Regions from separate parts of the Vibrio vulnificus NBRC 15645 genome, predicted to be linked through region 2. Evidence: predicted binding sites of a transcription regulator. Region 2 holds the regulator's gene; each other region holds the start of a gene.
What was found. The regulator PurR, encoded in region 2, represses purine synthesis genes. The targets are predictions, from matches to a motif close to TNANGNAAACGTTTNCNTNA.
Positions count from the first base shown of each region.

Region 1: a site for PurR is predicted at 4,595-4,614, ahead of AOT11_RS00995 (inosine/guanosine kinase). Genes of this name have one in related genera too.
Region 3: a site for PurR is predicted at 2,616-2,635, ahead of purT (formate-dependent phosphoribosylglycinamide formyltransferase). Genes of this name have one in related genera too.

Region 1 covers NZ_CP012881.1:231,958-242,917, reverse strand. Annotated here, with positions in the region: gene AOT11_RS01025 (chalcone isomerase family protein) at 1-98, shown strand, start outside; gene AOT11_RS01020 (DUF3833 domain-containing protein) at 100-633, shown strand; gene purB (adenylosuccinate lyase) at 843-2,213, opposite strand; gene hflD (high frequency lysogenization protein HflD) at 2,362-2,979, opposite strand; gene mnmA (tRNA 2-thiouridine(34) synthase MnmA) at 2,990-4,114, opposite strand; gene AOT11_RS01000 (hypothetical protein) at 4,304-4,573, shown strand; gene AOT11_RS00995 (inosine/guanosine kinase) at 4,690-5,994, shown strand; gene AOT11_RS00990 (H-NS histone family protein) at 6,040-6,447, opposite strand; lysine riboswitch at 6,937-7,116, shown strand; gene tet(35) (tetracycline efflux Na+/H+ antiporter family transporter Tet(35)) at 7,223-8,824, shown strand; His leader region at 9,005-9,141, shown strand; gene hisG (ATP phosphoribosyltransferase) at 9,185-10,081, shown strand; gene hisD (histidinol dehydrogenase) at 10,087-10,960, shown strand, end outside.
Region 2 covers NZ_CP012881.1:2,609,166-2,620,125, reverse strand. Annotated here, with positions in the region: gene mukE (chromosome partition protein MukE) at 1-239, opposite strand, end outside; gene mukF (chromosome partition protein MukF) at 220-1,557, opposite strand; gene cmoM (tRNA uridine 5-oxyacetic acid(34) methyltransferase CmoM) at 1,560-2,369, opposite strand; gene elyC (envelope biogenesis factor ElyC) at 2,467-3,267, shown strand; gene torR (two-component system response regulator TorR) at 3,348-4,061, opposite strand; gene torD (molecular chaperone TorD) at 4,297-4,944, shown strand; gene purR (HTH-type transcriptional repressor PurR) at 5,255-6,259, shown strand; cyclic di-GMP riboswitch class I at 6,456-6,544, shown strand; gene AOT11_RS12115 (TfoX/Sxy family DNA transformation protein) at 6,660-7,253, shown strand; gene AOT11_RS12110 (TVP38/TMEM64 family protein) at 7,378-8,055, shown strand; gene AOT11_RS12105 (putative signal transducing protein) at 8,069-8,377, shown strand; gene AOT11_RS12100 (alpha/beta fold hydrolase) at 8,423-9,217, opposite strand; gene glgA (glycogen synthase GlgA) at 9,472-10,929, opposite strand; gene glgC (glucose-1-phosphate adenylyltransferase) at 10,919-10,960, opposite strand, start outside.
Region 3 covers NZ_CP012881.1:2,896,064-2,907,023, forward strand. Annotated here, with positions in the region: gene AOT11_RS13300 (nucleotidyltransferase family protein) at 1-379, opposite strand, end outside; gene AOT11_RS13305 (thiopurine S-methyltransferase) at 670-1,323, shown strand; gene purT (formate-dependent phosphoribosylglycinamide formyltransferase) at 1,376-2,551, opposite strand; gene cdd (cytidine deaminase) at 2,682-3,569, opposite strand; gene AOT11_RS13320 (hypothetical protein) at 3,929-4,111, opposite strand; gene AOT11_RS13325 (J domain-containing protein) at 4,283-5,287, opposite strand; gene AOT11_RS13330 (YiaD family glycine zipper/OmpA-like lipoprotein) at 5,371-6,036, opposite strand; gene AOT11_RS13335 (DUF2786 domain-containing protein) at 6,124-6,813, opposite strand; gene AOT11_RS13340 (DUF3334 family protein) at 6,961-7,650, opposite strand; gene ydiJ (D-2-hydroxyglutarate dehydrogenase YdiJ) at 7,864-10,908, shown strand.

The DNA of each region.
Region 1 (10,960 bases), 890 kb from region 2:
CTGATCAGGAGCTTAACGATGCTTTCCTCGCGATTTGGTTATCGCCAAAAACTCAATATCCCTCTTTGCGAGCAAAATTAATCGGGTGGAATCAATAAGATGAATAAACATAATGTTTTTATCGTTTTGCTTGTTATGACATTGAACGCTTTGGTCGGCTGTTCGAGTGATCTTAAGGACTTCCAGCAAGCATCCCCAAAATTTGAACTGTTTGAGTATTTTTCTGGAAATGTGAAAGCTTGGGGTATGGTGCAAGATTATAGTGGTAAACAAACCAGACGCTTTGAGGTTGAGATTGTCGGTTCTGTTGAAAATAACACTCTGACTCTCGTTGAAGATTTTGTTTTTGACGATGGTGAGATTGATCAGCGCATTTGGCGGATTACCCGATTGGCCGATGGTCGCTATCAAGGTGAAGCTGACGACATCATTGGCGTCGCTGAGGGAATGGAACTGGGTAATGCACTGCAATGGCGCTATGATTTTGAACTGCAAATCGATGGTTCAAGCTTGACGGTGTCGTTTGATGATTGGCTTTATCGCCAAGATGAAAAGCATGTGTTTAATCTCACCAAGATTAAGAAGTTTGGCGTAGAGGTAGGGACGATAACGTTGTTTTTCCAGAGGCAATAAAACAGTTAGGAATGCTGCATTCCGAGATTCGGGAACGCTTCTCTCTAGGAGTCGAGCCTTATCTCTTCGCGCTCAAAAAGAAAGGGTTGACGCTTTCACGTCAACCCTAAAATTATTCGATTCTCGATTCTCGATTCTCGATTCTCGATTCTCGATTCTCGATTCTCGATTCTCGATTCTCGATTCTCGATTCTCGATTCTCGATTCTCTTACAGCTTGTCTGTCAGCTCGATTGCTTGACCGATGTAGTTTGCTGGCGTCATCTCTTTTAGACGTGCTTTCTCGTGCGCAGGAAGCTCAAGACCGTCGATGAAGTTACGCATTGCTTCGCCATCTACACGCTTACCACGAGTTAACTCTTTTAGCTTCTCGTATGGCTTCTCGATGCCGTAACGACGCATAACGGTTTGTACTGGCTCTGCAAGCACTTCCCAGTTCTTATCGAGTTCCGCAAGAAGCGCTTCACGGTTGACTTCAAGTTTGCTGATGCCTTTAAGCGTCGACGTGTAAGCGATGATTGCGTAGCCCACACCCACACCAAGGTTACGGAGAACCGTTGAGTCAGTTAGGTCACGTTGCCAACGAGAGATTGGCAGTTTTTGTGCTAGGTGACCAAACACTGCGTTTGCAAGACCTAGGTTACCTTCAGAGTTTTCAAAGTCGATTGGGTTAACTTTGTGTGGCATTGTCGAAGAACCGATCTCGCCAGCAATGGTTTTTTGCTTGAAGTGGCCTAGTGCGATGTAACCCCAAACGTCACGGTCAAAGTCGATCAGAATCGTGTTGAAACGTGCCACAGCATCGAATAGCTCAGCGATGTAGTCGTGTGGTTCGATCTGTGTGGTGTAAGGGTTCCAAGTAACGCCGAGAGATTCCGTGATGAACTCTTCAGAGAATTTGTGCCAATCTAGTTCTGGGTAAGCAGAGAGGTGTGCGTTGTAGTTACCTACCGCACCGTTGATTTTCGCTAGGATCTCAACGTTTTCGATTTGCTTGTATTGACGTTCCATACGGTACGCCACGTTTGCCATCTCTTTACCCATTGTTGATGGAGAAGCTGGCTGACCGTGTGTACGAGATAGAAGAGGGATGTCGCGGTATTCAACAGCAAGTGCTTTGATTGCGTCAATCAGGTTACGAATTTCTGGAAGAATGACCGTCTCACGTGCTTCTTTAAGCATTAAAGCGTGTGAGGTGTTATTAATGTCTTCAGAAGTACAGGCAAAATGGAAGAACTCGTTTACTGCGTGCAGTTCAGGAACGTCAGCGACTTTCTCTTTTAGGAAGTACTCAACCGCTTTTACATCGTGGTTAGTAGTACGTTCGATCTCTTTGATGCGTAATGCGTCTGCTTCAGAGAAGTTAGCAGCAAGATCGTCGAGGAAATGGTTTGCTTCTGCGCTGAACGCTGGCACTTCTGCAATTTCAGCAGTAGCAGCAAGCTTTTGTAGCCAGCGGATTTCAACGATAGTACGGTACTTTAGTAGACCGTATTCACTGAAAATTTCGCGTAACGCAATTGTCTTGCTTCCGTAACGGCCGTCTACTGGTGAAACAGCAGTCAATGCTGACAGTTCCATGATGTTCTCCTGAATTGGGTTTCAAAATTTCGCGAGCTTTATACCAATAACTGTGGCAATTGTCACGAATATTGCGCAAACGTTTGCGCTAAGGTGATTTTGACCAAAACAATTAGCTCGCGTCTGGCGCGAGCTAATGATGGTCGAATTACATTCTGGCCAGCAGGATCTGCGCCTGCTCAACCATTTTCTTTCTGCCGAAGATCAGATGGCGGCGTCGACCGCCAACTTGACGCCAAAGCACGGCACTGCGAATACCAGAAAGGAGTAACGCACGTACTTTGTGTTGATTCGATGTTTGTTGTAATACCGTCGGTGTACCTGTCACTTGGATTCGAGGGCCGATAGGGCTGATAACATCGAGATAAATACTGGCCACATTGCTGATCATCTGTTCTTCAAAAAGATCATAGTGTTCCGTCTGTCTTTGTACCATCTGGATACGATCGCCAAGCTGTGACATCGCATCATTCCTACCCATAAGTTTGCGCTCTAACGCCATCAAACTGATGAGGTAGCGAGTCACTTCGCTACCAGTGGGGGTACTATCAATCCCTTTTACTAAGCATTCTAAACCCAGTTTGAGTTGTGACTCATTGCCAAACACATCAAGTGTGTTGGCTGGATTGGTATTCAAAATTGCTTTAATAGAAGTTTCAAAGGCATCTTGATCACAATGTCCGTTTCTCGCGATTTGCTGAACTAACGCTACAGCTTGGCACATGCCAGCAAAAGCAATGGTACGGTCATAAAGTGTATTCGCCACGTAACGACTCCTAAGCTTGAGTGTATTTAATGCGTTTCTCGATGATACCACCGCCAAGACAAACATCACCTTGGTAGAAAACAGCGGATTGACCTGGGGTCACTGCGATCTCAGGTTCATCGAAAATCACTTTAATGTTTTCGTCATCAATAGGGATGATTGTACAAGGAATATCTTGTTGACGGTAACGAGTTTTCACCGTGCATTTCACCACATCGCGAATTGGCTCACGTTCTACCCAATGAAGCTGAGAAGCAATCAGGCCTTCGGACTTCAGCATCGGGTGATCTTGTCCTTGAACGGCAATCAACACATTGCGCTTAAGGTCTTTTTCTGCAACAAACCATGGTTCTTCGTTACCGCCACCGCCTTTACGGCCACCAATATGTAGGCCTTTACGTTGGCCTAGCGTGTGGTACATCAAACCCTGGTGTTGACCAAGCACTTCGCCTTCTGGTGACTCAATATTACCCGGTTGAGCCGGTAAGTAGCGGCTTAGAAAATCGGTGAACTTACGCTCGCCGATAAAACAGATACCGGTAGAATCTTTCTTTTTCGCGGTAATCAGACCTTGTTCTTCCGCAATGCGACGAACTTCAGGCTTTTCCAGCTCACCAACAGGGAAGAGGCTACGTGCCACTTGTTCGTGACTTAGCGTGTAGAGGAAGTAGCTCTGATCTTTATTGCCGTCTAAACCACGCAGCATCTGTGGCTTTTCACCATTTTCAGGGAAAGAACGACGGACATAATGACCCATCGCGATGTAATCGGCATCAAGTACTTCGTCAGCAAACTCTAAAAATGCTTTGAACTTAATTTCTTTGTTACAAAGGATGTCTGGGTTAGGGGTACGGCCCGCCTTGTATTCGGAAAGGAAATATTCGAATACATTGTCCCAGTATTCTGCCGCAAAATTGATCTTATGTAGGTGAATGCCAAGTTTGTCACAAACAGCCTGAGCGTCGGCGAGATCTTCTGCCGCAGTACAATACTCAGAATCATCATCTTCTTCCCAGTTCTTCATAAATAGGCCTTCAACTTGATAGCCTTGCTGTTTTAGAAGATAGGCAGAAACCGATGAATCAACACCGCCAGACATACCAACGATGACTTTCTTTTGGCTGTTATCAGACATTACTCAACACCCTTAAAATTAACTGGAGGCGAATTCTAACAGAAAGCAGAAACGGGTGACAGATCCGAGATCGCAATCACAATTCGTTTTCGCTGCTTTTTTCAGCAAAAGGACAAACGAAAAGAAATTCCGCGCGAGCTCTGAGTGGGAATGTGGCATAGTTGGAAAAAATCCTAATGAGAAAACATCATGACTGATGAAATGCAATTTATGCAAGAAGCGGATCTTATCGAGATCATTGAAAATCAACTTGAAGATGGAAATCCAATCAAGGTCAAAGAAACGTTGATGCGCCTAATGATGACAGGCACGCCTCGTGAAGATGCGGTGGCGATGATGGCGTGTTCAATGTCAATTGAGATTTTCGACGTGATGAAAAATGACGGCGAGTTCAATCTAAAACGTTACAGCGAAAACTTGGATTGCCTGCCAGATTTAAGCTTTATGGAAGGTGAATAGCGCCTCGCAAAATAAAAAGCACGTAGCAAACGTTTGCTATAATTGCCTTTATTGCCGCCTATGGGAGTGCGAGTTAGAATCCGCACTTCTTTTAACCCCGTACTCAGACAAACACTATGAAATTTCCCGGACAGCGCAAATCAAAACACTATTTTCCCGTACATGCACGTGACCCATTAGTGAGTCAGGCGCAGGAAAGCAAGAAAATGACGCGTACTCATATTATCGGTATTGATCAAACTTTGGTGGATATCGAAGCGAGAGTGACGTCGGAAATGATTGAAAAATACGGTTTGAGTAAAGGGCACTCACTGGTTATTGATGATGTGACGGCAGAAGCGCTATATCAGCAATTAAAGCAAGAAAATCTGATTACCAACGAATACGCTGGCGGTACGATTGGCAATACGCTGCACAATTACTCAGTGCTAGCAGATGATCGTTCGACATTATTGGGCGTGATGAGTCAAGATATTAAGATTGGTAGTTACGGATACCGTTACTTATGTAACACATCAAGCCGTATGGATCTTAATTATCTGCAAGGTGTCGATGGGGCGATTGGTCGTTGTTTCGCGTTGATTACCGAAGATGGTGAACGTACTTTTGCGATTAGTGAAGGTCAAATGAACCAACTTCATCCAGATAATATTCCGGAAAAGATCTTTAAAAAAGCCTCAGCTTTGGTGCTCACCGCTTATTTGATTCGTTGTAAAGAAGGTGATCCAATGCCTGATGCGACGATGAAAGCTATCGAGTACGCAAAAAAATACGATGTACCTGTTGTTTTGACGCTTGGTACTAAATTTGTGATTCAAGATGATCCAACTTTCTGGCAAGAATTTATTCGTGACAATGTGACGGTAGTTGCGATGAATGAAGATGAAGCAGAAGCATTGACTGGGGAATCCGATCCTTTAGCCGCTTCAGATAAAACATTGGATTGGGCAGACATGGTACTTTGTACTGCGGGTCCGCTAGGTCTATTTATGGCCGGTTATACGGAAGACAGCGCGAAGCGTGAAACATCTCTACCGTTACTTCCAGGCTGCATTGCTGAATTCAATCGTTATGAATTTAGTCGCCCAACGAAAAAGGCATCTTGTGAAAACCCGATTAAAGTCTATTCACATATTTCACCGTATATGGGCGGTCCTGAGAAAATTAAAAATACCAATGGGGCAGGTGATGCTGCACTTTCAGCGGTACTGCACGATATGGCGGCAAACAAATATCACAAAGAAAACGTGCCAAACTCAAGTAAGCACGTGTATGAGTTTTTGACGTACTCATCTTTTTCTCAAGTGTGTAAGTATGCTAACCGTGCCAGTTATGAAGTGTTGGTACAACATTCTCCGCGCCTATCTCGTGGCTTACCTGAACGCGAAGATAGCTTAGAAGAAGCGTACTGGGAAAGATAATAAAAAGGCTCCGAAAGGAGCCTTTTTACTGATATCTAAAATGTATTAGATTTCGAAATCTTCTAGAGATTTACCCGCATCTAATTGAGCTTGGATTGCAGAAGGTGTACGACCTTGACCAGTCCAAGTTTTTTCTTCACCATTGGTGTCAACGTACTTGTATTTTGCTGGGCGAGGAGCACGTTTACCTTTGCTCTTCACTTTAGTTTCGCCAGCAAGTGCGCTGATTAGTGCTTCGACATCGATACCATCTTTAGCAATTTGTTCTGCGATAGCCGCTAGTTTCGCTTCTTGTTCAGCTTTCGCTGCACGTTCTTTTGCTTCCGCTTCTTGACGCTCTGCAACAACAGTTGTCAATTTATCTAGAGCTTCTTCTAATTGCTCAAGAGTAAGTTCACGAGAAAACGCACGTAGGCTGCGAATGTTCAACAGAGTTTTTGTTAGTTCAGACATAACCTTTCCTATATATTCGCTAAGTCGATTGTCTAATAATAATACCGAGAATTAAATTAAACAAACTAGATTAATTCTTACGATGCTAATATTAACGTGCAATACAATATAAGCAATATTAAAAGTAAAAAAATTAAAAAAGAATGATTATAAAATTTCTAAGACAGACGAAAGTTGTAGAAGCAATTCCTTCAACGAACAAAAAGCTGTCTCAAAAATATTTGACGAATGATTAGATGGCTTTATAACAAAATGGTTCAATGAAAAGTGGTTTGTGATCTCATTTTTTCTATTATTAGTAGCATGACGTAAAGAGCATGGATTAATGAAATGGCAATAGAAAACCTGTCTCATATTGATTTTTCAAATTTAATCAACTTAAGACAGATCTGTTGCAATGAGGAGCGTCATGAGTACAATAGCCGCTACCTGATGCGATAAATTAGATTATTTGTTGTTTTTTTAATCGGCAGATAGTTAAGAATTTGTTATCGACGTAGAGGCGCAATGGTAAAGAGTAACTATTATTGGGGTGATGCCAATGAATAATAGTGAAAGGTATCCATTGCCGAAGTGAATTGCATATCAAAGCAGTTTGCTGGGGTTGCATCCGAAAGGAACAACACTGCCATAGTATTTAACTTATAACTATGGAGCGCTACTGTAGGTTGGGTGAAGTGCTCACTTCCCTGTCGCTTAGTTCAACATAAGTAACGGACATCCTGTTTACTTTGTCTGCAGTAGATCTCTAGCCAAACTTTGGTTTTTGAAGATCATGAATTTAATAGATTTTGCTACATCTCCCATCTCACTTTTACCGCCGATAGTGGCACTGACGCTCGCCATTTTAACGCGTAAAGTGCTTGTATCGCTTGGTGTCGGTATTCTTCTAGGTGCAGTGTTACTGAATGATTATTCGGTAGGCTCTGCGGCAGCTTATATTACAGATAAAGTTTCAGCTGTTTTTATTGAAGATGGTGGCATCAATACTTGGAATATGAGTATTGTTGGTTTCTTGTTGTTATTGGGTATGACCACTGCGCTACTGACTCTTTCTGGAGGCACTCGTGCTTTTGCTGAATGGGCACAGACTCGAGTGAAAAGTAAGCGAGGCTCGAAATTACTCGCAGCGTTTTTAGGCGTATTCATTTTTGTAGACGACTATTTCAATAGCCTAGCTGTGGGTGCGATTTCTCGCCCAGTAACAGACCGCTTTTATGTTTCACGCGCCAAACTGGCTTATATTCTAGACTCAACAGCCGCTCCAATGTGTGTGGTGATGCCTGCCTCGAGTTGGGGGGCGTACATCATGACCATTATCGGCGGTATTCTGGTGTCACATGGCATCACTGAATATTCCGCATTGGGCGCATATCTACGTTTAGTACCGATGAACTTCTACGCGATTTTCGCCTTGTTAATGGTGTTTGCGGTTGCTTGGTTTGGTTTAGACATTGGTAAAATGCGTGAACATGAAATTGCCGCTTCACAAGGCCGTGGCTTTGACAATGACGCTGATACCGACCTAAAAGAAGCGCATGAAATTGACGAAGAGCTTGATATCCGTGAAAGCGATAAAGGTAAAGTGACAGATCTTGTTATGCCGATCATTGCTTTGATTATTGCAACGGTTGCTTCAATGCTCTATACCGGTGGCCAAGCACTTGCGGCAGATGGTAAAGCTTTCGACTTGCTTGGTGCGTTCGAAAATACCAACGTAGGTACATCGCTTATTTATGGTGGTCTGGTTGGTTTGGCTGTGGCATTGTTCACTGTGTTCAAACAAGGTCTTCCAGTTGCAGAAATTGCTCGCACTTTATGGATCGGTGCTAAATCGATGTTTGGTGCAATCCTTATTCTGATTTTCGCTTGGACGATTGGTTCTGTTATTGGTGATATGAAAACAGGTAGTTATCTATCTACAATGGCACAAGGCAATATTACCCCGCATTGGCTACCTGTGATTCTATTCCTGCTTTCTGGTTTGATGGCGTTTTCTACCGGAACATCTTGGGGCACGTTTGGTATTATGCTACCTATCGCGGGTGATATGGCGGGTGCGACAGATATCGCTCTTATGCTTCCTATGCTAAGTGCAGTATTAGCGGGTTCTGTTTTTGGTGATCACTGTTCACCGATTTCTGATACGACGATTCTTTCTTCAACGGGGGCACGTTGTCATCATATTGACCACGTAGCGACTCAGTTACCTTATGCACTTGCAGTGGCACTGGTATCTTGTATTGGTTTCGTTGTATTGGGTATGACCGCTTCCGTTATGTTCTCACTAGCGGCTGCAACGATGGCATTCATCATCGTTTGTGCAATCCTCTCTTGGTTGTCAAAAGCAAAGATTGAGTCTTGCCAACAAGCGTAACATATTCATTTATATGAACTTTGAAAGGGTAGCTTCGGCTACCCTTTTTATTTGTCTTATACAAATTGATATTTTTTAAAATAAAGTGTTGCAAAATAAGAGAAGCTTAGTTAGTGTGGTTATCAACGAAGCAATCAAGCTAAGAGCCTATATAAGTATGCGTAATTTTGTAATGAACATTCATCACCATCATCACCCAATCTAGTCTTTCGGGAGATGTACGCATACCCGGGAGATAGGAAACTCCCGGAGGTGAAAATCATCAAATTCAGATTTTAAACCCTCGGGAGACCAACATCTCTCGAGGGTTTTTTAGTTTTTACTTTCATCATTTTCAAATTGAAGCACAGGGACAATGTCATGCAAACACAACGCTTAAGAATTGCAATTCAGAAAAAAGGCCGACTGAGTGAAGAGTGCCAAGGGCTCTTAAAAAAGTGTGGCGTTAAATTTAATATTATGGGTGAGCGTTTAGTCGTGCACTCAGAAAATATGCCAATTGATCTGTTATTAGTTCGTGATGATGACATCCCTGGGCTGATCATGGACGGCGTTGTCGACCTTGGTTTTATCGGTGAAAACGTGCTGGAAGAAGTGCGCCTAGAACGTAAAGCCACTGGTGATGCTTGTCAATTTGAAACCTTGAGTCGTTTAGATTTTGGTGGATGTCGTTTGTCCATCGCGATTGATAAAGATGAAAAATACAATGGCCCTCAGGATCTTGCAGGGAAACGTATTGCGACGACTTACCCACAACTGCTAAAAGCGTATATGGATCGACAAGGTGTGGCTTTCTCAACCTGTATGCTGACAGGCTCAGTTGAAGTGGCGCCTCGTGCTGGTTTGGCGGATGCAATCGCTGATTTGGTTTCAACAGGCGCAACACTAGAAGCCAATGGCCTAAAAGAGGCAGAGGTTATTTTCCAATCTAAAGCAACACTTATTCAACGTTCAGGTGAGTTTGCCCAAGACAAGCAAGCGCTTATCGAGAAGCTGTTAACGCGTATGCAAGGCGTTCAGCAAGCCAAAGAATCCAAATACATCATGCTACATGCTCCAGTCGATAAGCTAGAACAGATCAAAGCACTGTTGCCAGGGGCGGAAGATCCAACCGTGTTACCACTTTCTGCAGAGAAACAACGAGTGGCAGTACATCTGGTGAGTACAGAAAACCTATTCTGGGAAACGATGGAACAGCTCAAAGAACTTGGCGCGAGCTCTATTCTTGTTCTACCAATTGAAAAAATGATGGAGTAAGGCTCATGAGAACGGTTGTTTGGCAATCTCTTAGTGAGACGCAACAAGACGCTATTTTGGAACGTCCAGCGATAACTGAAGGTGCGAATATTACCGCTGCAGTGGCAGAAGTGATTGCGAAAGTCAGAGCAGAAGGTGATGCTGCTCTGATCGAGCTGACGGAGAAGTTTGATCGCGTTAAACCTGAATCGATTCGAGTGACAGAACAAGAAATCGAAGACGCTTCTGCTCGCTTAACTTCAAAAATGAAGCAGGCGCTGGAGCAGGCTTACGCCAACATCGCGAAGTTCCACAATGCTCAGAAACCGACGCCAATTAAAGTCGAAACACAACCGGGTGTGGTGTGTGAACAAGTCACTCGCCCGATACAAAAAGTGGGTTTATACATTCCTGGTGGCAGTGCACCGCTGCCTTCTACGGTATTGATGCTGGGTGTTCCTGCGCAAATCGCGGGTTGCCGTAAAGTGGTTTTATGTTCACCACCACCGATTGCCGATGAGATTCTCTATGTGGCAAAGCTTTGTAATATTGATGAAGTTTACAATGTTGGCGGTGGGCAAGCGGTCGCGGCGATGGCCTATGGGACAGAAAGTGTCACTAAGGTGGATAAAATATTTGGTCCTGGTAATGCTTATGTCACAGAAGCAAAACGTCAAGTGAGTAATGATTTTCGTGGTGCAGCCATTGATATGCCGGCTGGGCCATCAGAAGTGCTGGTGATTGCTGACGAAACAGCAGATGCTGATTTTATCGCCGCCGATTTACTTAGCCAAGCTGAGCACGGACCAGACTCGCAAGTGGTTTTAGTGACGCCATCTGTCTTGATTGCAGATCAAGTAACGGATGCTGTACAGAAACAGTTGAATCAATTATCACGCG
Region 2 (10,960 bases):
GTTGAACGCGGACGAAGGTAAAAGAAACCTTCTGGCGCTTTCACCAACTCCGTGTTGTAACGTTGGTAAAAAGCCGACAGCTCTACTTCGTAATCCGACAGCAGTGCATGGTTATCTAAATCTTCACTCGAGATGTGACGCCCTGCGCGCAGCATGCTATCCAATGCTGGAAACAGCGGGTTGCAAATCGCTTTGGCCAGATTTTCTGGCATGTATTCATTAATATCGGTCGATGACATTTGCTTGTACCTTTGCGCCGTAGTCGTTAATTGCCTGCCAATCTGGCTGAATCGCTTGGTAATCCGATTCGGAATAACCCATGCGCACCGCTTGGTCGATAACGATACGAGCTAAATCGAAATGATGAGTGCGAGGGTGCTGCGCGAGATAATCTTTCAGCACAATGCCGAGATCGATCGGCTTGCCGTTGTCTTTATGGAGACGCAACATCTCACCGATACGCTCGGCAAGCTCATCATTGACTTGTTGAAACTCTTCATACTCCACTTCAAGTGGCACTTGCCCGGTCACTTCGTCGTCACGAAGCACTAAAGCTTCATCACGCAAATCGCTCAAACGCTCCGCATCTGCGTAAGTGAGATACCATGGCATGTCGAAGTAATCTTTGACCGATTGGCGTAGACGAGTACTGAAGATTCGGTTTTTATCCATATCAATCGCGGTACGGATAAATTTGTGAACATGGCGGTCGTAACCGATCCACAGATCGATGGCTTGTTGACCCCAACTGGTGATGCGATCGAGCTTCATCTGCAACCCAAACAGCGTTTCTTCGATAAATTCGAGCTCTTCATCCCCATAGACCAACTCTTGAATATCCAAGATCTGAGTTTGCAGCTCATCCCCGGCTGCTTGCAGCGTATCTTGCAGCTCTTTGAGCGTGTTCGAGGTTTCTGAAAGCAATGACTCACAGTTGTTGATCGCTTCACGCCAATCTTTGTTCAGCAGATCGGCAATTTGCTGCTTAACCGATTGTTGTTGCTCATCCATCACGCGTTGGTTGAGATCGATTTGATCAAAAATCTCACCCACTGAATATTTCAGCACCGCATAGACATTTTTCTTCCAATGCCCTGCCGTCCCGCCTTGCTTGGCAGCTTCAATGGCTTTCGCCATTTCGCCAGCCACCATGGAGAGCTGAATCGATAATCTAAGCTTGGAGAATTCTCGATGACGGACATAGTAGTCGGTAATGCCGATCGCCAGCGGCGAAAGACGGTAGATGCTGGCACCTTCCGTCATTTCGCTGGTAAAGCGGCTGATCAGGCGCTGCTTAACCAACTCATTGATGGCGTTGTTGGCGCGAAACGCTGAGGCTTCACCCGTTTCTTCAAACAGTCGAGTGACGATAGTAAACGCATCATGCAGCTCACCTTCACCCAACTCTTCATCAAACCTTTCGTTACTTAATACAGCGATGGCGATGAGAAACGCCAATCGCTCGGTGGTCAGGTTCAATGAGAAATCGTGCTGCTTAACCCAACTAACCAATTCATCGATTGGTTGCTCTGCAGCATTGAGAGTTGTCTCACTCATTGTTATTCCTGTTTATCTTTCTTCTTAGCCCACACATGAATGTATCGGCCCAGCGAGAGGTAAGGCTCTTGGCGACACAGACGTCGTTCCAACTCGAGCACATCCTCGTACTGGTAATCACCCATATTCTGTCTGTTCCCTATATAGTCACTGAAACAGCGAATACCGGATTTTCCATAAATGTCAAAGCCTGCGTCTTCAATCCACTGATAAACAGATTGAGGTTCTAGGCCTTTTTGCGGTTGCAGCTTAAAGCGTTTGCGATGAGGCATACCCTCAAGAATATGTGGGATATTGCCACAAACCACATTCTTATAAACCAAGCCATGGTGGTTGTAGAACATAATCGACGCGGCGCCACCCGGTGCGACTTGTTCCAATACCGTTTCCAAAGCGGATTTTGGATCCGCCAACCATTCCATCACGGCATGAAACATCACCACATCAACTGGCTCTGCTAGGTGCTCACCAATCTTCTGCACCGGAGAATGGATCAGCCGATACTGCTCAAGCAAGCCATTTTTTGCAATATCCTGCTCTGCTAATTGCAGCATTTCAGAAGATAGATCACATAAGGCAATGTGATGTCCGAGTTTGGCAAGCTTTTGTGACATTTGTGCCAACCCGCCCCCCGCATCTAATACGGTTAGCGACTGTTTGGCCTCGTCAAAGGTGGCTAACAATTGTTGAAGATCTTCCCAAACAATCACTTGGCGAATCTCGCCTTTGTCTGACCCGTAAATATTTTTTGCAAATTTGTGGGCAATATCGTCGAAATTACGGTCTTGGTTCACAGCAGCTTGAGTTATCATATCTAATCGTGCTGCTATTCTGTCATAAGGAAAGCAGATATAAAGAGGCATTCTCTTATTTTTATTATCAAGTGATGTTTTTTCGGACTATTTCTGTATGTTTGAGCTGAAAAAAGTGCTCTCGGCACTGTTAATGCCTTTGCCAGCACTACTTTTAATAGGCTTAGCTGGTCTGATGCTGATTATGTTTAGTACCAGACAAAAAACGGGGTGTTTCATCATATTATTCTCCTTTTTGGGGATATTCTTGGTTTCTTTCCAACCCGTTGCCAGCAAGTTATTAATGCCATTAGAAAGGCAATACTCTGTATTTCTACCCGAAGTACAAACCGTCGATTACGTCATGGTATTGGGCAATGGCCATGTGGTGGATGATCAAATCCCCCCTACGTCTGAGTTAAGCCGTGCTTCGTTGATGCGTTTGACGGAAGGAATTCGTATTTTAAAGATGTATCCGGGCTCAAAGTTGATTCTGTCTGGCTATGCGGGCGGCTCAGAAACCAGCCATGCTCGCATGATGGCAAACGTGGCTTTGGCTCTGGGTGTCGCGAAATCAGACATTATTCTTCTTGAAGATGCCAAAGATACTTGGGAAGAAGCGCGACAAGCAGCGGCATTTGTGCGTCAAAAACAGCTGGTTTTGGTCACTTCTGCCAGTCACATGGCACGTGCAATGAAAGAGTTTCATGACGCTGGCATAACGCCGTTACCCGCGCCAACAAACTACCTTGCGCAAAAGAACATCTCTCAAGCTTGGGATAGATATGCCCCTAAAGCCATCTACCTTGAGCAAACAGAGCGCTACTGGTATGAAACCCTCGGCCAGCTATGGCAAGGCATGCGAGATTTGCTCCTTACTGACGAACAAATCATGGCAGAGAATCGCGCATCAAAATGATGAATCATGATCTGCAGAAACAAAAAAAGAGCTTAATCAGCTCTTTTTTTGTTTGTTAATTTTGGCTTTCTAAGCCACGCCTAGTCGCCTGCAAACATGTAGCCTTCACCGTGTACGGTCACAAAAATTTGTGGGTTTTTAGGATCAAACTCCATTTTTGCTCTCATGCGACGAATCAAAACATCAATCGTTCTGTCGTTTGGCGCGTCAACACGATGGCTAATCATGTTGAGAATGCGTTCACGGCTTAATACCTGATTTGGGTAAGACGAAAGCGCCACCAGCAGCTCATATTCTGCCTTGGTCAACTTCACTGGCTCACCATTGTGGCTCAACGCTCGACGATGAATATCGAAGGTCCAGTCGCCAAAACGGACAATATGGTCTTCGTTTTCCGCGTCTTGATGTTTTGAACCACCACTGCGCGCAAGCGAAATCCGCCACAACAAGTTTTTCACTCGAACCAGCAGTTCACGTAACTCAAATGGTTTGGTGACGTAGTCGTCTGCCCCCATCTCCAAACCAACAATTTTATCTATGCTATCCGTGCGTCCGGTTACCAAAATAATGCCAATGTCCGATTGGCTGCGTAGTTCACGGGTCAGCATCAAGCCGTCTTCACCTGGTAAATTAATGTCTAACATCACCAAATCAACGCAGCTATTTTGCAAAATATGACGCATCTCGGCACCACTTTCCGCTTCACTTACTGTGTAACCTTCTTTTTGAAAATAACCCGCAAGTTTACTGCGAGTCACTACATCATCTTCTACGACTAATACGTGATAGCTCATTTACACCACTTCATGTCATTTCTGTCTACACGGGCAGACATTCTATTCATAACTAGTAACATTTCTAGTCATACTTCGTTTGAAATGCAAGTATCTTGATTTTTATTGATTCAAAACAAGCTTAATATCAGACCATTAACAAGCTCAAATATATTTATATTTTTCTTAACAATAGGCGTTATTGTTATTCATTTTTTTTGGTTACACTTATAGGAGATTGATTTAGGAGCGATAAATGATGCAAGAGATAAAAGCCTTTAATGAAAAACGTGCGGAAATATATTGGTGGCTTTCCAGCTTATTTGCCAAAGAACTGACTCAGGAAGAACTCGATAAATATCAAAGCATGGAAATTAGAGCGTTTTTAACGGGATTGGCTGAAAACGATGCTCTGCGACCATCCGTTAACGCCTTTGTCGACGCACTCAATCGTCTTGTTGACCGTCAAGATGCGCAATTGGAATTAGCGGCAGATTTTTGTGACCTATTTTTGAAAACCGCAAAACATGGCGCACTTCCATACGCATCAATTTACCTTACAAAAGATGGCCTACTCAATGGCGAGCCGGCACAAAAAATGGATGCTTGGCTAAAAAAACATGGTGTGCAGGTCAATCAACAACTGAATGAACCGGCCGATCACTTAGCGATCATGCTCGACTTTCTTGGCAACCTCATCATTCGCTCAAATGAGTTTGAACAAGATCGCCACATGGAAGATGCTTTCATCGAGCAAAACACATTTATTCAAGAAATGTTGCTCTCTTGGTTACCTACCTTCTCTCAACGAGCAGCACAATATGATGAGTTTGGCTTCTATAACAGCGCAATAAAACTACTTGTTGCGTTTTGTATGCTGGACAGCGACTATTTAGTTGGATAATAATTACGCCCTTATCAATAGAGCAAACACTCGGTTACACTTTAACCACTAAAGTGTGAACACGGATACACAATTCGCTGTTTGAGTAGGTTGCCACTCTTGCCGTCTCGGTCTAGAATTGAGACCGCAATCGATAAAATATGATTTTAATGCAAACCGCTGAAATACAGCGGTTTTTGTGTTTATTTAAAGCTAAGCTGCTGCTTTTCTAGTGTGTCTTCCTTACAAAGCGAATTCGGAGAAAGGTAGCAAACTGTGTTGCAACAAAGAATCGTAGATTCAAAATGCAACCTTAGACAGGACAATACCTATGGCCACAATTAAAGATGTCGCGCGTCTCGCTGGAGTATCCACGACCACAGTGTCGCACGTAATCAACAAAACGCGTTTTGTTGCAGAAGCCACTCAAGAAAAAGTCATGAAAGCGGTTGACGAGCTCAACTACGCGCCTAGCGCAGTAGCGCGTAGCCTAAAGTGCAACACAACTCGTACTATTGGTATGCTGGTCACTCAATCTACCAATTTGTTCTTTTCTGAAGTGATTGATGGCGTAGAAAGCTACTGTTACCGCCAAGGTTATACGCTAATTCTTTGTAATACCGGCGGTATCTACGAGAAGCAACGTGATTACATTCGTATGCTTGCGGAAAAACGCGTAGATGGCATTTTGGTGATGTGTTCAGACCTCACTGAAGAACTACGCGAAATGCTTGATAAGCATGCAGATATTCCTAAAGTGATTATGGACTGGGGTCCAATCAGCTCACAAGCCGATAAAATTATCGATAACTCAGAGGAAGGTGGCTACTTGGCCACTAAGTACTTGATTGAAAATGGTCATACAAAAATTGCGTGTTTAAGTGGTCACTTTGAAAAAGCCGCGTGCCAAGAGCGCATCCAAGGCTTTAAACGCGCGATGAAGGAAGCCAATATTACCGTTAACAACGAGTGGATCCTTGAAGGAAACTTTGAATGTGATACGGCTGTGATGGCTGCTGACAAGATCGCGTCGTGGCAAGATCGCCCAACGGCGGTCTTCTGCTTCAACGACACCATGGCACTGGGTTTGATGAGCCGCCTTCAACAGTTAGGCCTTCGCATTCCTGAAGACATCTCTGTGATCGGCTACGATAATATTGAGTTGGCGGAATACTTCTCACCACCGCTAACAACCATCCACCAGCCAAAACGCCGTGTTGGTAAAAATGCATTTGAGATCCTTCTCGAACGTATTAAGGACAAAGAGCATGACAAACGCGTGTTTGAAATGCATCCCGAGTTAGTGGTTCGTGATACCGTTAAAAAAATCAATTAGTTAAGACTAATATTCTAAAGCATCCAAATCTGGATGCTTTTTTTTCATTCTTAGTAAGTGATTTGTTAAGTCAAATTCTGTTAAGTTCTTAAAATCGAGTATTCATTCACTTAACTGCAACTATTATTTGAACCAATGTCACATTTTTTATTTGAAAATGTGATGTTACTCCAATAGAAATCGTATCCTTCTAGTGTCACGCACAGGGCAAACCATTTGAAAAAGTGGGACGCAAAGCCTCCGGCCTAAACCAGACGTTTTTTGGTAGGTAGCGGGGTTACCGATGGCAAAAATGCATAACAACAAGTTTACCCATTAATGACATTGTATTTGCATTGGTTTGCTAATCTCTCGGACCTGATTTGGTGGCGTAATAGTAATTACACCGAGATAACACATCATGGATAAACCGATACTCAAAGATTCAATGAAGCTTTTTGAGCAACTTGGTGCGATAAAATCTCGCTCAATGTTTGGCGGATTCGGCCTTTTTGCAGATGAGACCATGTTCGCACTTGTGGTGAAAGACCAGCTTCATATTCGCGCAGATCAAAAATCAACATTACTTTTTGAAAAGCAAGGGCTCAAACCATACGTTTATACTAAGCGTGGGTTTCCTGTTGTCACTAAGTACTACGCGATTTCAGACGCGCTATGGCAAGACCAAAATGCACTACTCGCTTTAGCCAAACGTGCATTGGCCAGTGCTAATAATGATAAACAACAGCAAGCAACAGCAAAACCTGAACGATTAAAAGACCTACCTAACCTGCGTTTAGCCACCGAACGAATGCTTAAAAAGGCGGGAATTGAAACAGTCGAGCAGTTGGAATCTCAAGGCGCGGTTCGTGCGTACGAAGCGATTAAAAACACCCACAGTGGTGCCGTGAGCTTAGAGCTGCTTTGGGCGTTAGAGGGAGCCATCAATGGTACGCACTGGAGTGTGATTCCTCAGCAACGTCGAGACGAATTAGTGAATAAATTGTCTTTGTAGGCAAGCACGTTTATTATTTCTTATAGATTAAAACCACATCAAAATGATGTGGTTTTTTTATATCGTTTGAAAGATTTTCTGTCTCAATCAGGTCTGATAACCAAGCTATCTGGAGAAAAATTGAATGAACAAAAAACTCGTATTCGGAATCTTGCTTATCGCGACCATTATTTTATTGGCGGTTAATTTTAGTCAATACCTCACACTCGACAACGCTAAAGCACAACAACTTGCCCTGAACAGTTTTATTGAAGAAAACTTTCTGTTTTCTTCAATAAGCTATTTTGTCATTTACGTTGGTCTTACCGCCTTTTCAGTTCCTGGAGCTACCGTCGTCACGCTATTAGGCGCTGCTCTGTTTGGTTTTTGGTATAGCCTACTGCTTGTCTCGTTTGCCAGCACCATTGGGGCAACCATCGCATTTTTGAGTAGTCGCTACCTGCTAAAAGATTGGGTGCAGGCACGTTTTGGAGACAAACTTAGCGCGATCAACCAAGGCGTTGAAAAGGATGGCGCCTTTTATCTATTTTCATTACGCTTGATCCCTGTCTTCCCATTTTTCCTGATTAACTTGCTAATGGGTTTAACACCAATTTCCATTGGTCGTTACTATCTTACTAGCCAGATAGGCATGCTACCTGGTACGGCTGTCTACCTAAATGCGGGGACACAATTGGCCGACATCAACTCGTTGTCGGGGATACTTTCACCGACAGTATTAGCCTCATTTGCGTTATTGGGTGTGTTTCCTATCGCTGTAAAATGGATCATGAGTAAATTTAGACCTCAACTCTCTTCATAAAAGGAATTCACTTATGAAGATATTCACCGCCAACACGCCTATAGAAGCGCATATCGTGTGCCAATTACTGATGAATGAAGCGGTACAATGTGAGGTTCGAGGTGAGGGTTTATTTGGCTTGAGAGGTGAGTTACCAGCAACTGAGGATACCAATCCATACATTTGGCTATTGGAACCTGAGAAAGTCGATTTTGCTAAAGCGATATTAGCCAGCTATCGTGAGCAGCAAGTAGCGCATCAAAATTGGCTATGCCCACAGTGCGGAGAAGAAATAGAAGGTCAATTTGGAGCTTGCTGGCATTGTGGGCAAGTACTTGAGTAATGAGCGCAATTGACAGAGGAAGGCACTAGCCTTCCTCATGTTTTATTAGATTTGGCGTTGGATAAAATCGATCGAATGCTGGTTAAACTCGTCGGGCTTTTCCACATTGCACACATGGCCACAGTTTTTTATCTCTAGCAACTCACTCTGGGTGTGAGCAGCAACCATCTCTTTGACGGGTTTAATAAACATATAATCACGCTCTCCCATCAAATATAGCGTTGGGATCGGCAATTCACGCTCTTTGAAATAACGCATCAGTGGATTCACCTCTGCCGCGAGTATAAACCAACGCTTAAACTCTTTTTGACACAGCTTCTTCGCTTCACGGATAAAGAGATGACGTGATTCCTGCTGATTTTTTTGCGGCATCACAATATAGGCAAACAGCTTGTACAACCACATATAGGGCAGCACATGCTTGCCAAAGTTACCTAGAGAGACCAAGATACGAGAACGCGCATCGAGACGCGTTACCGCACCACCAAGCACCATGGATTTAACCCTTTCCCCCGCCAGTTCCGCTAGATTTCGGACAATGATCGTCCCTAGAGACATCCCAACGAAATGCGCGGAGTGAATTTTAAGATGATCAAGCACCTTGAGGATATCTTGCGTCACCGCCCCAAAGGTATAGCGGTTACTGATCAATTCTTTTAATAGTTGATTGGATTTACCGTGCCCACGTAAGTCAACCAATAACAGATTGAAATGCTGCTTGTACGCTTTAATTTGCTTAAACCAGATGGACGAACTGCCACCCGCACCATGCACAAAAACCACCCACTCTTGGCTGGTAGGATGGAGATAAGTTTTGTGAAATAGTAACGCTTGAGCCATAAAACAACGCCAAAAAAAGAGAAAACTAAAAGGTTTAAACAGTATAGCTAACCCACTTGCAATGGTGATGTATCAAATAGCAATCCAATCGAAATGGGGACTTCCGCCACAAGGATAGTCAATGAATCACCATAGTAAGAATGGGAGGCAAGAATCCTACCACATATCAATTCAAATTCTATTTGAGTTCGGTTAAAAAACGTAAAAAGGCACCATAATCAGTGCCTTTCCATTCATATTTCAGAACTTTTACTCTATTTTAGCGCAGAACGATACAACTCAACATATTGCTCTGCTGCCTTGTTCCAGCAAAAATCTCGTTCCATCGCGTACAGCTGAACTCGTCGAAGCTCTGTTAGATTCTGTGCATACAATAACAACGCTCTTTGCATGGTAATCAACAACGCTTGCGCTGTGGGCTCATAGAACACAAATCCTGTCGCAGTCTCTGGATTCACATCGTAATCACATACACTGTCTTTTAGACCCCCAACACCTCTCACGATCGGCAAGGAGCCATACGCCATGCTATAGATTTGATTTAAGCCACAAGGCTCAAACTCTGAAGGCATTAAAAAGAAATCGGATGCGGCTTCAACTAAGTGTGCGAGTTGATTGTTATAAGCTTCAACAAAGACAAACTTTTCACCAAACTGAGCTGCAACATCACGTAATTGCGCAGCAAGCAACGGGTCACCGGTCCCAACCAAAACCAGCTGAACATCCAACTTCAGGAAATCAGTCAATACTGGCAATAGATAATGCACCCCTTTCTGATGCGTCAAACGACACACCATACCAAACATAGCGACGTCCTTTACAGGTAAGCCGACTTGCTCTTGAAGCGCACGTTTACAGCCATTTTTCCCTCTCACCATACTCTGCTTAGTTGCTTTGTAGTTGATGGGTAAATAGCTGTCAGTATCTGGATGCCATGCAGAATAATCGCAGCCATTCAGAATCCCGACAAGATCATCAGATCGCGTTTGAAATTCCCACGCCATGCCATGACTGCCAAGTTCAGTTTTCAGCTCCTCTGCATAGGTTGGGCTCACAGCGTTGATTTTATCCGCGCTCATCACGCCCGCTTTCAGCATCGTCATATGCGTAGAGCTGACGGCGGCATCGGGTACATTTCGGCAATGAAATTCAGGTAAACACTGCATCTCATCATAGTGAAAGACACCTTTAAAGACCGCATTATGGATCGACAAAATACTCTTTGTTTGAGCAAAAAATGGATCTTGACCGTAACGGTGCTTAAGCAAGAATGGGACTAAGCCTGTATGCCAATCATTGGCATGCACGATCTCAGGCTGGAAACCAATCTTTGGTAACATATCCAAACAAGCAGCACTAAAAAAAGCAAAGCGCTCACCGTTATCCGTATACGCCTGATTATTCTCAGCGTACATCGAAGGACGATCAAAATAGTGCGCACACGCAATGAGATAGACTGGCGTATCGCCCAAGAAACGTTTTTTAACTTGATAATGAGTATGAGGCCAAGATTCTAAGTGTGTATCGAGGATGATTTCATCATCACACACATCAGGAATTGCGGTATAAGCCGGAATGGCAATTCTCGCATCATGCTGAAGATTCACCAAAGCTTCAGGCAGTGCCTTGGCAACATCCGCCAAGCCACCACTTTTGATCAAACCTTCTACTTCCGATGCTACAAACAGAATCGACAAAGGGTTAGTAGCCAACTCTTGCTCCTTTTGGAATAACAACGATACC
Region 3 (10,960 bases), 290 kb from region 2:
TAATACGCTCTGGTTGATGATTAAGTTCCAAGGCAATTTTTTGTTTTGCACGTTGTTGTGACTTCACACCAGCAAAATAGGGCTGAGTATCCGTCAACAGCGCCGTGCTCTTTACGATGGTCTCGAGCTCAAATTGCGCTTGATGTGCTTTGCTATAAAGCACGTCGAAATCAGTGTAGGGTTGAAGTGGTCGCGTATCAGTGGATTGAATGCCGTATAAACCGCTCAAGCTGTGTTTAAACAGTTTTGAGCACACTTCATTTTGGCTGGTTTCGCGCTGTTTTTCTTGGTTCGATGGCGCGGTGGGAATGGCTGCAAACGCAGGTGCACGGCTTAGTACCAAAAGCATCAATGCGGTAGTACGAAGAAATAAGCTCATTCACTCTCCTTAACTTGCGTTGTTTTAGTAAACGGGGGAGTTAAAAGGTCTAAAACACAGTCAAGTTACTTAAGTTATGGGGGCGCACTGTCAGGAAACAATCAAGATAAGTGTATATGTTTCTCTTATGTGCGCAGTGTCACACACTGCATAATCCTCCGATTTCAGTCATACACTCTACATTTCTGGGATTAACGAAATATGAACGAAAACCACTTTTCACTGTTTTCAATGTTAATTATTGGTTAGGCTATGGCGCAGGTCAGTTCAAAAGAAAGATACAAATCACGATGAGAGATGCAGAATTTTGGCACAACAAATGGGCCAGCAATCAGATTGGCTTCCATTTGGAAGACGTTAACCCATTGTTGACCCGTTTTTGGTCTGTATTGGCCCCGAAGCGAGAAGAAACGGTTTTGGTTCCACTTTGTGGCAAAACAGAAGATCTTGCGTGGTTAGCCACAAAACATGATCACGTTGAAGGCGCTGAACTTAGTTTGATTGCTGTGCGGTCATTTTTTGCAGAGCACTTCTACACTCCGACGGTGATTCCGATTTCCGGCCAACATGAGCTCTATCAGTTTGATGAGTTGGCTATTTACGCGGGGGATTTTTTCACCGCTCCGCTCAGTAAAGCAGATTTGATATACGACCGTGCTGCACTGATCGCGTTGCCAGAAGAGATGCGAGTGGAGTATGTACAACGCATTCGTGGTCTATTAAATCCTGGCGGGCGTATTTTACTGGTGAGTTTAGATTACCCTCAGCAAGAGATGTCCGGCCCTCCGTTTTCGGTGACTCAAAAAGAGATAGAACACTTATTTGCGGGCATGCGTGTGACACGTTTGCATCAAGACATTGCGGATGAACATCATCCCAAAATTGCAAAACAAGGCTTAAGTCGCTTTAGCGAAGAAGTCTACGTTATTGAAAGCAATAAATAACAAAGGGTAGCGTGAGCTACCCTTTTTAATTTGCTTAATCGAAAAACGATATTCAGTAAATCACTTTGATTTTCTTGGCACTTTCTATTGCCGCATCCACTGCTTTTTCAGTGCTAGAACGACGTGTCAACACCACGCCTAAACGACGACGACCATTAATATCGGGTTTGCCAAAAAGACGCAACTGGGTTTGCGGTTGTTCAAGAGCGTCAGACATCCCGTCAAAGCGAATGTTCTCTGACTGACCATTGCCTAAAATCACCGCTGACGCGCAAGGGCCGTATTGGGTAATCTTGTTGACTGGCATGCCAGTAAATGCGCGAACGTGGAGAGCAAATTCAGACATTTCTTGAGAGATGAGCGTTACTAGCCCAGTATCGTGCGGGCGAGGGGAGACTTCGTTGAAGATCACCTTGTCACCTTTGACGAAAAGTTCTACACCGAAAAGACCGTAGCCGCCTAATGCATTGACGACCTGCTCTGCGGTGTATTCTGCGGCTTTGATAGCATTTTCAGACATTTTTTGTGGTTGCCACGATTCACGATAATCTCCATCTTCTTGTCGATGGCCAATTGGTGCACAGAAATGCACGCCATCAACCGCGCGGACGGTAAGAAGAGTGATCTCATAATCGAAGTCGATAAAGCCTTCAACAATCACTCGTCCAGCGCCTGTGCGACCGCCTTCTTGAGCGTATTGCCATGCTTTCTCAATGTCGGCTGGAGATTTAATCACGCTTTGTCCTTTGCCAGAAGAACTCATCACGGGTTTTACAACGCAAGGAATCGACACCGCTTCAACGGCTTCGACAAATTGCTGATAGTTATCTGCAAAGCGATAGGGTGAGGTAGTGAGGCCAAGCTCTTCTGCAGCTAAACGACGAATCCCTTCACGGTTCATCGTAAGTTTGGTTGCTTTTGCACTAGGAACCACGTTTAAGCCTTGTTCCTCAAGTTCTACCAACTTGTCTGTTGCGATGGCCTCGATCTCCGGAACCACAAACGCAGGTTGTTCTGCAGCGATAACTTTCTCTAGCTCGCTTGCATCTAACATGTCGAAAACATAACTGCGGTGTGCTACTTGCATCGCGGGTGCATCAGGGTAACGATCACAGGCAATCACTTCCAGACCAAGACGTTGGCATTCGATTGCCACCTCTTTACCGAGTTCACCAGAGCCTAAAAGTAATACGCGTGTGGCGCTTTCGCGAGTCGCGGTACCGAACATAGTGCTTCCTTTAAAAGTAATCAGAGAGAATAAAATTGCCGCCGATCATACTCAATTTAACCCACAAAGCAAACGTTTGCTTTGCGGTTTTAAAGAAAGCCCTACGTAAAGTAGGGCTGACGAGATATCACTATAGGCTGAGATAACTCACTGGAATGTCGGGGTTTAAGGCTTCCAGTGTTGACTGAGTGCATGCTAAGTGGCTAATTTTACCTTTATGGTTTTCAACCAGAGCTGCAGCCTGAATACTTGCAAATGTCTCACCCGCCAGCAGCAGTTGAATCAAAGCCACTTGCAGTGGTGGAAGGCTTGGGTTGAAAGCGGCGTTTTCGGCGTATGCACCCAGATAAACGCGTCCACTTTCCGTTTGCAATGCCACGCCACTCAAGTTGTGTGTATAAGGTGCATGACTGCGGTTCATCGCTTCAACCGCACGTTGCATTAAGGCATCATCATCTTCAGTGGTGAAACCATGATGGACTTGGCTCATTAATGCGGATTCGATGCCCAAATCTGAAGGGCCAAATGAATCTGGCAGATAGTCGTGTAGTTTCTTTTCTTCGCGCTCTGGCAATTGAATCTTAAGCTCTTTGGCACTGGATAATTCATTCATGAATTGACGGCAGTGGCCACAAGGGCTGAAATTAATGGTGATGTCTGAAAGACCTTGCTCGCCTTTCATCCATGCATGGCTGATCGCCGATTGTTCAGCATGAACTGTTTGTCCAAGTTGGACTCCATCAAACTCCATATTAGCGCCAAAATAAAGAGTACCAGATAGGCCACGAACGATCGCGCCAACATAAAACTCAGAGATGGGCGCGTAAGAGTAGGCGGCAGCAAAGGGAAGCAGCGCAACGCGCAGTTGGTTATCGGTCATCCCTGTTTGCTTGAGTAACTCATCAAACTGAACTGTTGAAAGGGAAGCATCAAAGTCAGCAGCCAAAATGATAGGCGCTAGATGGCGTGAAAGTGATTCTGGTGCGCTTGCCAGCGCGTTCTCAAAGCGACTCTTCATGGTGAATCCTTGTAATTGCATGGAAGGTTATTCTATGCAAGAACGAAAACTCTTCAGTGATCTTTGTCACTATAAGTAATGTAACGGTGGTTTATGTTGCATTATTAGAGTGATGTCACAAATGTATTCGATTGCACAATGCTTCAGAAAGATAGTTGAATATTTCTGGTTATGCGAAGGTCTGTCTGTTTGAGGAGAAAAATGGGTAGAAGAAGCGAAGGGGAAGCTGGCACTGACGATAAAAAATACCCTCTGCAAAGAGAGGGTATCGAAATCATCCATTGATGCTTGATTCATTCCTAGAGTGGTTATCCAAGCTTATTGATTTTTTATTTACGATAAAGTGCGGCTAGCTGACACTATGAACTTAACATTTGACGATCACGCATCTGTTGTTCACCAATGTTAAACAAGCGCACATCAATTTTCGCAATGTCATTGCATTCTTGACATGCGTGATGGCATTTGCCATCAAGATAGTCATGTCTAGTCAGCATTCTTGGCTTTTTGCACCAATCGCAGGTGCCTTCAATTGTAAACATCTCGTTCTCCCCACCTAGAGTCTTGGTTAGGTGTTATTTTGCGGCGCTATTATGCCATAACTTTTCTATGGGTGTTAAATGTCTGTAAATAAAATTTGAGAGCGTGATCGATTGCGAGAGTAGATTATATGGGTGTTTCGTGTTTTGATTGATATATCAACAATTGTTGTGTTACTTATTTGTAACATTCTGTAATAGTACTTTTAATGCTCCGTTTAGACGCTTCATTTCCTCTTCACTACCTCTGGCATCCGGGTGGTAGAGTTTCGAAAGCTGGCGGAAGCGAATTTTGATCGACTTTTCGTCAGGAATGTTACTTGGCAGGTAACCAAACATCGCGCAAGCCAGCGCTACCTTATGATTTTTTTGTTGATTCTGCAGTTTTTTGTACTCGTTAAAGACTTTTTCTAACTGGCGTTTTAACTGCTTGTTACTGAACTGCTGACTTTTCAGTTCCTTTTCTAGTGTTAAGTCGCGGTCTATTTGCTGAGTGAGTCGACGTTTTCGTATTGTGCGCGCCAAAGAAACGCCTGCAAGAATAACAGTGAGCAAGAGAGCAATAGGGATCCAATCACTGACTACAGAAGTACTGCTTTTTTGCGAGAAATTGGTTTGGTTTGATGTGAGCGAATGCTCGTCAATGGGTTCCGCCAAAGCGTTATCGAGCTGCGATATCGCAGAGACTTGCTTAGCACGCAACTGGTTGAATTTAAGTTCAAGTATGCGATTGTATTCACGATCGGCTTGCGGATTGGTTTTTGCCGCGATACCAAACCACTGCTGAGCAAGTTCAAGATTGCTAAATTCATTGCCGTGCTGTTCATAGAGATTGCCCAAACGCAGAAGGGCAAGTTGATTACCTTGAAGTGCCGAGTGGAGGTACCAATTTGCGGCGCTTTTAATATTGCCTTGCGTCCCTATGCCGCTTTCTAAAGCTTGTGCGAGTTTAAACTGGGCAGGCTCGTACCCTAACTCAGCCGATTGTTGGTACCAATAGAAAGCATCGACAGAAGCCGTGTCATCTTGGTGCTGTTCGAGTTGAACCGCGAGCTGATATTGTGCCTTGGGATCTTGCTGATTGGCTTTTGCTGTTAACTCCTGTGTACTTTCCGCATGAGAGCCAAAAGAAAGCATCAGGAACATGAGCGAAGTAACAAGCAAAATGGGTTTGCGCAAAATGGGATCTCTAGAGGTTAGGTTCAGTCCAAATTATAGACTGAACCTAATGTGAAATCAGCAGCTAAGCCAAAATTGCGTTATTACTTGAGTGGCAGGATTTGTATCTCGACACGGCGGTTACACGCTCGGCCTTCTGCGGTGCTGTTGGTGCAAAGAGGGTAACGTTCACCGTTGCCTCGTGCGACGGCTCGGCCTGCAGCAACGTTTTGAGAAATCAGGAAGCTACGGACGGATTCAGCACGACGCTCGGAGAGAATTTGGTTAGAGGCATCATTGCCTGTGCTGTCAGTAAAGCCATCAATCACTAAGCTGGTATCTGGGTACTCAACTAAGATTTGAGCCACACCTTTAAGGGTATTGTGAATGCTGCTATCCAGAGCATAAGAGCTTGAGCTAAAACCGATGCCATTTTCAAGACGTAACAGCAATTGATTTTCGCCAACACGTTCGACCTGAACGCCAGAATTAAGCAGTGCTTCACGCAAGGCTTTCTCTTGTTGGTCAAAGTAATACCCAACACCACCACCAATAGCGGCTCCACCTGCTGCGCCGATCAGGGCACGTTTACCACGATCTTTTTTATCGCCAGTTGCCGCGCCGGCTACTGCGCCTGCAATCGCACCAATCAGTGCGCCTTTGGTGGCTGAGTTGGTTTCAGATTCGCCAGTGGTTGCATTCTGACGTTGAGTTGCCTGACATCCGCTTAGAGTCAGAAGAATTGCTAAAGCAATAGAAACTTTTTTCAAAGTCATCTCTCCATGTACATTCAGAGGCTAACTGCTGCCTCCGTGCGGATTATTCAGCAAGTCAATGAGAGAAATGTCAGTGTAAGGTTATCTTTTTTCGATTTGTTTCATCGCTTGCGCACCGCCAACTGGGCGGTTTACAGACACTTTGCGCCCTTTTTTTAGGCCCACTTCGTAATCGGCGGTGAGATTTTTCATCGCCTCACGCAGTTGCTGCTTAAAGGTTTCACGATCGATGTTTTGGAACTCTTTATCGATGTAGTTATTGATTTTGTTAGCTGATTCTTCATCAGGCGTGATCACGGGCAGTTTTTCCAATGCGCCTTCTACCCAGCCAGAGACAAACGAGTTGACTCGTCGTGTCACCTCAAGTGAAGAGGTGCCAGAGCCTGCAAAACTATTGCGGAATTGGCCCGTGCTTTCGTTCATTTCACGGTAAATAATGTCAAAGGCGAAAGCGGCGAAAATAGCACGGTCAGCTTCACCAATGAACTCTAAGCGTTTGAGTCCCTTATGGTTAAGCAACACTGCTTCTACACCAAATTTGGTATTGATACCACGAATAACACGCAGTAAGACGGAACTGATACTCGCAGGCAGAAGATGGGTTGATTGAGTTTTTCCCATCTTAATGAACTCGATATCGTCTTTGTCGAGGCCATACTTGAGCATCAAGCGATGCGCCATCTTAATCGCGTTGGCCGCTTCGTTGACATTGGCGGAGTTGCCTAGCTCTAGGCATTTGGCAATTTTCTTCAGCGCTTTTTGTTTATCCATAGACAATGGCAAAAACCTAACTCAATCAGCAAAGTCGGACATCATACCTTTTTTTCGACAAAATTTGAATCCTTGCGAGAGGCGCGGTGACAAAAAAGCCGTGTCACAGTGGACACGGCTTTTGCTGGCTAGATATTGCGAAAAGGCTTAGATACCCAGTTCATCAAGCAAATCTGAGGTAATGTCTAACTCCTCTTCTGATGAGTTGCTCTCTGCTTTCTTGCCGCGCATGTTTGCTTGCGCCGCTTCTAAAATATCATCCGGATTCTCATCTTCAGCGACTTCGAAATCTTCAAGCTGAATAAATTCAGTTTTATCCATCGCAAGCTCTAAGTAGAAGATGTTGTTATTTGCCGTAGAGAAGGTCACGCGACGCGCTTGTGGGCGGTCTAGGTTGGTATCCACCGAAAGAATAACCTGTTTGTTCAGAGACAGCATTTTGGGCTGATTTTGGGTGATGTTGGTTTGCAGTTCTTTGCGAATTTTATTGGTGAAATCGCCGACTAATTGGTTCATCAACTCACCCAGTACATCACCCACTTCATCGGAGGTGTGCAACACGGCCAGTTCTTCTTCTGGCATGCCCATATTACGCATGTAATTAGTGTAAATCTCTAATGCTGCTTTTGCGGTAAAGTTGATGACGACAAGGCCAGTAAAACCACCATCAAAAAGAACAAAACAGCCGAAATCAGGCTTTAGACTGGTTTTGTTGATTTTCTGCACCATTGCAGAATAGTGAATTTGAGAAGAGGTGGCAGAAGTGAGCACTCCAGATACGGACTGACACAGTTTTAACAAGATATCTTCGGTCGTAACGACTCTGTTTTTTTTCATTATCAATGCTCTGTTTAAGTTCTTTACATATGGTCTTTCAATGACTTTAGGTGGGTATCACCGGAAAAGAAAGTACAACTTTCATTTTTGCATTCAGATTCTGTTTTGATCACCTTTTTAAATGTTGTAAAGTGACGAAATTCAAAGATTAATTTCTAACTCTAATCATAAACCCGTGGCTGATAGGATCAGTGTTGTAGGGGCAGGAAGCAAATGTTACCAAGACTTAATTCTCAATCGGATGTCGATCCCGTTGTTCTTAGTTTTCTCAAAGAGCTTGAGCAAGCTGGTTTCAACGGTGACATTGAATCTCATTACGCAAGTCGCCTTGCCGTTGCGACTGATAACAGCGTGTATCAACAGTTACCTCAAGCTGTAATTCTTCCAAAAAGCACACAAGATGTCGCACTCATCTGCAAGCTTAGCCTAAACCCGTTGTTTGAGCGTATCACCTTTTCTCCAAGAGGCGGCGGTACGGGCACCAATGGCCAATCTTTAACTAAAGGGATTGTGGTTGATCTCTCTCGCCATATGAACAAAGTTTTGGAGATCAACGAGCAAGAAGGCTGGGTGCGTGTTCAAGCAGGCGTAGTGAAAGATCAACTGAATGATGCTGTGAGGCCATATGGATTTTTCTTCTCTCCAGATTTGTCGACCAGCAATCGCGCAACGCTGGGTGGGATGATTAATACCGATGCCTCTGGGCAAGGTTCATTGAAATACGGTAAAACGTCCGATCATGTTTTGTCTCTGCAAGCCGTTTTTGCCGATGGCTCAATGCTCGAATCGGATCTATCGAGAGGATTACCCGAAGAAGGACAATTTGCCCACACGGCTTTACAAGTCACGGAATCGGTATGTCGTGAAAAACGTCAGCAGATTGTAGACAAGTTCCCGCCATTGAACCGCTTTCTAACCGGTTATGATTTAAAAAATGCGATTGAAGAACAAACCGGCGAGTTTAACTTCACTCGCGTACTCTGTGGTGCCGAGGGTTCACTGGCGTTCATCACTGAAGCCAAACTCAACCTCACGCCGATTCCTAAAGCGCGAACGCTGGTAAATGTAAAATACAACAGTTTCGACGCCGCGCTACGTAATGCTCCCTTTATGGTTGAGGCAAAAGCGCTGTCTGTTGAAACCGTTGATTCCAAAGTCCTGAATCTTGCCAAGCAAGACATTGTTTGGCACAGCGTGAGTGATTTGATTACCGATGTACCAGGGCAGGAAATGCTCGGTTTAAACATGGTGGAATACGCAGGTGAAAATGAGCTGGAAGTCGCAGAGCAGGTGGCCGCGCTGACCAGCAAGCTCGATAGCATGCTAGAACAGGGTGAAGCCGGCATTATTGGCTATCAAGTGTGTAACGACGTGGCTAGCTTGGGACGTATCTACAACATGCGTAAGAAAGCGGTTGGATTGCTTGGCGCAGCGAAAGGACGAGCCAAACCGGTCGCGTTTGCGGAAGATACCTGCGTGCCACCAGAAAATTTGGCCGATTTTATCGCTGAGTTTCGTCAACTGCTGGACAGTAAAAATCTCGAGTACGGCATGTTTGGCCATGTAGATGCTGGGGTTTTGCATGTACGCCCAGCACTTGATCTTTGCGACCCGACACAAGAGTTGCTCATGCATGAGGTGTCCGATGAGGTTGTCAAACTGGTGGCGAAATATGGCGGTTTGATGTGGGGTGAGCATGGTAAGGGTTTTCGCTCTGAATACGGCCCTGACTTTTTTGGCCAGGAGTTGTTTACCGAGCTAAGACGCATTAAAGCGGCGTTCGATCCTTACAATAAAATGAATCCGGGTAAGATCTGTACACCACTGGGTAGCGATGCCGAACTCGTCAAAGTCTCGGACACGAAACGTGGGTACTTTGACCGACAAATCGATGTCAAAGTCCGTGATAGCTTCAAACAGGCGATGGAATGTAATGGCAATGGTTTGTGTTTTAACTACGACACAAGTTCGCCAATGTGTCCTTCGATGAAAGTGACGGCAGACAGACGCCATTCACCAAAAGGTCGTGCAGGTTTGGTTCGTGAATGGCTGCGCCAGTTGACTGAGCAGGGCATTGATATTTTGGATTTGGAAGCTCAAACCCTACAGGGTTCTTCGACCATTAAGAACATGCTTGATCGAGTCCGTAATCGAATTAATCAGCGTCATGAGTACGATTTCTCTCATGAAGTGTATGAGGCTATGAATGGTTGTTTGGCGTGCAAAGCGTGTGCCAGCCAATGCCCGATTAAAGTCGATGTGCCGAGCTTCCGTTCGCGTTTTCTCAACATCTACCACAGCCGTTATCAACGCCCAGCGAAGGATTATCTGGTTGCGAACATCGAAACCTTGTTGCCGATCATGTCTAAAGCGCCACGCTTGATTAATGGTGTGATTCGCCAATCGTGGATGCAAAGCTTAACGGAGAAAACGGTAGGGTACGTGGACACACCTTTGCTGTCGGTCCCGACCTTGAAACAGCGACTGGCAACACTTAAAGAGTTTGATTTACAACAGTTAAATGCGCTTTCAAGTGATGAAAAACGCGATCACGTCTTGATTGTTCAAGATCCATTTACCAGCTACTACGATGCACAGGTTGTTGAAGATTTCGCTGCGTTAGTCACGAGCTTAGGTAAGACGCCGATATTGCTGCCGTTCAAACCCAACGGTAAAGCGCAACACATCAAAGGCTTTTTAAAGCGTTTTGTGGCGACAGCGAGTGATACGGCAAAGTTCTTAGAGCTGGTGGCCGATTTAGCGATTCCTATGGTCGGTGTCGATCCTGCATTGGTGCTTTGTTATCGCGATGAATATCAAGAGATCTTGGGTGATAAACGGGGTGATTTTCAAGTGCTCACTGCGCACGAGTGGTTACTGCCTCGTCTAGCAGAGTTTGATGTGACAAAGGGCAGTGCAGAGCCACCTTGGTATTTGCTGGCGCATTGTACAGAAAAGACTAAGTTACCGAACGCGGAAAAAGAATGGGGCACTATTTTTACCCATTTTGGCGCTCAGCTTAATACCGTTCCAGTTGGCTGCTGTGGTATGGCTGGCACGTTTGGCCACGAAAGTGACAAGCTACAAATGTCGAAAGATATTTACGCCTTGAGCTGGCAGCCAAGTTTGGAGGCATTACCAAAAGAGCGTTGCTTGATCACCGGCTACTCATGTCGCTCTCAGGTGAAGCGGTTTGAAGGCGTTCAACCTCTTCATCCAGTGCAAGCACTGCTTTCCATTTGTCGTCAGAATGGATGATCGTTAGCCCAGCGTTATGCTGGGCTTTTTTGTAAAAAGACCTGCGACCGTC